Regions from separate parts of the Pseudomonas sp. S11P7 genome, predicted to be linked through region 2. Evidence: riboswitches for the same ligand, from Rfam matches in the RefSeq annotation. Region 2 holds a riboswitch; the other holds the start of a gene.
What was found. Region 2 has a riboswitch for cobalamin ahead of M0746_RS13555 (ABC transporter substrate-binding protein). Riboswitches for the same ligand answer to the same signal wherever they lie in the genome.
Positions count from the first base shown of each region.

Region 1: linked by a shared signal. The riboswitch ahead of M0746_RS12920 (CbtB domain-containing protein) and the one ahead of M0746_RS13555 (ABC transporter substrate-binding protein) in region 2 are both predicted to bind cobalamin.

Region 1 is NZ_JALPKS020000002.1:2,805,723-2,807,918, forward strand. Features, by position in the region: gene cobW (cobalamin biosynthesis protein CobW) at 1-73, opposite strand, end outside; cobalamin riboswitch at 174-385, opposite strand; cobalamin riboswitch at 470-691, shown strand; gene M0746_RS12920 (CbtB domain-containing protein) at 809-1,006, shown strand; gene M0746_RS12925 (CbtA family protein) at 1,017-1,718, shown strand; gene M0746_RS12930 (cobalamin biosynthesis protein) at 1,715-2,128, shown strand.
Region 2 is NZ_JALPKS020000002.1:2,964,281-2,966,476, reverse strand. Features, by position in the region: gene M0746_RS13560 (FecCD family ABC transporter permease) at 1-468, opposite strand, end outside; gene M0746_RS13555 (ABC transporter substrate-binding protein) at 465-1,478, opposite strand; cobalamin riboswitch at 1,622-1,814, opposite strand; partial or broken gene M0746_RS13550 (ParD-like family protein) at 2,062-2,196, shown strand, end outside.

The DNA of each region.
Region 1 (2,196 bases), 160 kb from region 2:
GCAGCAACGTGGTTTTGCCCGAACCGAGGAAACCGGTGACGATGGTGACAGGGAGTTTGGCCAGTGTTTTCATCGGTATGCCCTTTGGCAAGCGGCGGGCATACGGGACGAGAACCGGAAACGCGCAGGCGCGCCGGAAGTATTCGCCACCGGATCACCCCGCCCGGTTGAAAGTGAGAATCTGTGACGAGGCAGGTCTCCTGGCTGACAGTGTTCAGGCGCCGGGCCTGGCGTTCGCTGCGCCTTCCCGCGGGCTCGTGGATTGAGCTGGCAGTGGCGTGGCAGCGAACATCACTGTTCACAGTTGCGGGGGCAGCCGCGGCTTTGACCGCGTTCCCTTCTTAGCTTCGACAGATGTCGAAGAACCTCGAAGGCGCAAGGCTACGCATGGGTTGATGATGGGTCAATGCTTTGGTTTCGTGGATATTCACTCCTGCCCGAAATTGACTCAAACCCACCTACATGCTCTCCTGTGCGCCTTGTTACGGGTGCCCTTCACAGGGTGAAACGGGAAACCGGTGAATCATGTGCTTTACTCAGAGCCATGTCAGTCCGGTGCTGCCCCCGCAACGGTAAGCGAGCGAAGCGTCAAAGCCACTGTGCCAACCCGGCATGGGAAGGTGACGCTTGCAGGTCGGCCAGGCGCCAACCCCTCGTGAGCCCGGAGACCGGCCCGCAACACACAGTGCGCAATCGGCGTCACTGGACATAACAAACCCGCGGTGGGCGGGCGCTGTTCGTACCTCTGCGTGTCCGTCACGCAGGGTCCGCATGCGTTCGACTGCCCCTGACACTATAGGGAAGCGCCATGTCGATCATCAGCAGCACCGCCAGCAAAACGGACAAAATCGCCAGCACCACCACCCTGAGCCAACGCCTGATCGCGGCAGCCTTCGCCTCGATTCTCGGCGCGGGCCTGGTGTATTTCGCCGGTTTTTCGCATATCGAAGCGGTGCACAACGCAGCTCACGATACCCGCCACAGCGCTGCGTTTCCTTGCCACTGAGACCTCCCGAATGATCAAGCGAATTGCGCAAACCGCAGGTTTCAGCGGCCTGCTGGCCGCCCTGCTGCTCACACTGCTGCAAAGCTTCTGGGTCTCACCGCTGATTCTTCAGGCCGAAACCTTTGAAAAATCCGAGCCGGTCGCCGAAGTCCACGAACACGCGGCCGGCACTGCGGCGCACAGCCACGATGGCGACGCCTGGGAGCCTGAGAACGGCTGGCAGCGCGTGGTTTCGACCACAGGTGGCAATCTGGTGGTGGCGGTTGGTTTCGCCCTGATGCTGGCGGGCCTGTACACCCTGCGTGCGCCGCGCTCCACCGCGCAAGGCCTGCTTTGGGGGCTGGCCGGTTATGCCACGTTCGTGCTGGCGCCGACCCTGGGCCTGCCGCCGGAATTGCCGGGCACCGCTGCGGCTGATCTGGCGTCGCGGCAGATGTGGTGGATCGGCACTGCGGCCTCGACCGCCGTCGGCCTGTCGCTGATCGCCTTCAGCCGACACTGGCTGATGAAGCTGCTGGGCGTGGCGATTCTCGCCGTGCCGCATGTGATCGGCGCGCCGCAGCCGCTGGTGCATTCAATGCTCGCGCCCGAAGCGCTGGAAAGCCAATTCAAAATCGCTTCGCAGTTGACCAACGTGGCGTTCTGGCTGGCCCTGGGCCTGATCAGTGCGTGGTTGTTCCGCCGCAACAGCGATGGCCACTATCACGCATGAGCGATGACTGCGCAGCGTCGACGCTGGTGGTCGGCCTCGGCTGCCAGCGCGGCTGTCCGACCAGCACGCTGCGCGCGTTACTCGACCAGGCCTTGCAGGCGCATGGCATTGAGCTCAAGTCGATCAAGGCCTTGGCCAGCATCGATTTGAAGCGCGACGAACCGAGCCTGCAGGAACTGGCCGCGCAACTGGCATTACCCCTGCTGTACTTCAGCAGCGAGGAACTGGCCGGTTACCAGTCCATGCTCAGCCATCAGTCGCAAATCGCTTATGAACGCACCGGCTGCTACGGCGTGGCGGAAAGCGCGGCGCTGGCGCTTGCAGAACAATTGCTACAAGCGCCGGCAAAACTGCTGATCAGCCGACAAAAATACGCTCAGGCAACGCTGGCATTGGCCGGCGCCGCGTAAATCCTGATAATCGCCGCCATCCATCATGAGCAATCTTCATCTGAAGCGTTGTCGCGCCTCTTCTTCAA
Region 2 (2,196 bases):
GGCCAGAATGATCTGCCCGGTACCGCTGGCCGAACCGCTGACCCGCGCCAGCAGAATGACCAGCACGAACGCCGTCACCGCACCGGCAAACGCGCCAGCCGACAGCGACACCAGCCCGGCACCCACGCCAAGCAAGGCGACCATCACCGCGCCAGTCGAAGCGCCGGCGGAGATGCCCAGCAGATACGGATCGGCCAGCGGATTGCGCAACAGCGACTGCAAGATCACCCCACACGTTGCCAGCCCGGCACCGCAGGCAGCGGCGACCAGCGCGCGGGTCAGGCGGTAATTCCAGACGATGCCTTCGTCGATCGGGTCGAGCACATAGCCGGCGCCCCAAAGCTTGTTGGCCAGCACCTGCAGCACCACGCTCGGCTCGATCGAAGTCTCACCTATCGCCACGCCGCCCATCAGCGCAAGCGCAAGCGTCAGCAGAACCAGCAGCGAACGGATCAGGCGTCTGCTCATGGCACCAGGTCGTAGGCATTGATGGCGGCGGCCAATTGTGCGAGGCCGTCGAAGGTACGCAGGCTGGCCTGCATGGCCATGGCGTCGAGGATGATGATGCGGTTGTGTTTCACCGCGTCCATGTTGCGCGTTACCGGGTCGCTGCGCAGGAACGCGAGTTTCTTCTGATAGTCATCAGCCGGGAAACGCCGACGATCCATGCGCGCAATGATCAGGAACGTCGGGTTGGCCTTGGCGATGGTTTCCCAGCCCACGGTCGGCCATTCTTCATCTGACTCAACCACATTGCGTACGCCCAGGGTACTCAGCATGAAATCCGGAACGCCTTTGTGCCCGGCCACAAACGGCTCGATGTCCATTTCGGCGCTGGAAAACCAGACCACTGCGCTGACGTCTTTGCGCTGCTGGGTTTTCGCCGTGGCGATCGATTGCGCGAGGCTGGCTTTGAGCTGTTCGTTGAGCTGTTCACCGCGTGCCTGCACATCGAAAATCGCCGCCAGTTGGCTCACGCCTTTGTAGATGCTGTCGATGCGAAACGGCGCCAGCCGCGTTCCGTCCGAGCCGACGAGGTTGTCCTTGGCTTCGCAATCGGAGGGCAGCAGGTAGGTCGGAATCTTCAACTCATGAAACTGCTCGCGAGTGCCGACCGCGCCTTGCGGGCCGACCATCCATTCCAGTTCTACCGCGACCAGTTCAGGGCGCTTGCCGATCACTGCTTCGAAGCTGGGTTCGTTATCGGCGAGGCGCTCGATCGTGTTGTTCTGCGCCTTGTATTGGGTCTGCACGTCGTTGAACCACAGCGAGGTGCCAATGACTTGGTCGCCCAGACCCAGGGCATAGAGCATTTCCGTGCCGGCCTGGCCGATCGTGACTGTGCGGGCGGGGGCGTGCTGGAAGGTCAGGCTGCTGCCGCAATTCTCGATCGTCAGCGGATAAACCGTGGGCGCCGCTTGCGCCAAGGCACAGAGGCTCAGACCGGTGAGCAGGGTGGCAATGCGGGTCAGCAGCATGAAAGCAGTCTCCAATGGAACCGTACGGGGAGGGCGGGTACGGTTTGGAAACACACCATCAAGCGCTGTCGGCAAACAGCGCAAGGCCGGTCATCACGCGAAAAACGCGCACGGCACGATGTCCTTCCCGGACACCCCGCCGGTTAGTAGTCATTGTGCCGGCAGGTCTCCTGACTGATGCGTCATCGCCTGGCTCCGGCCTTCCCGGGGTTACCCAGTGGCAGTCGTGGAGCAGGCTCGGCACCTACAGTTGCGGGGGCAGTTCCGATCGATGCTGAGCAAGCACCTCGGATTCCCTATTAATCCCGTGTGGAAACCGGCGGCGGCATGGTAGACGATTTGGCTGGTTGAGGGGGAGATGAATCTGTTGGCGAGCCGAGATTGAAGCCGATCATGGATGCAAATCAAAAGCCCCTCACCTAGCCCTCTCCCGGAGGGAGAGGGGACTGATCGCGGTGTTTGGGCGACATATGGCCACACCGAGTACCGAGCTGAACACAAATTCAGAAGCTAACGAAGATCGGCTCCCTCTCCCTCGGGAGAGGGCTGGGGTGAGGGGCGGGGCCACCACAGGTTCAAAGCCGACCGCATGCTTCTAACCACCCGCCTGCAGACCCTGAAAAAAACAAACGTCACAACCCGGATTTGCAATCCGCGAACCCCCGCAGCTAATATACGATCCATATACACTTCGTATCGGATAACACCCATGGGCATC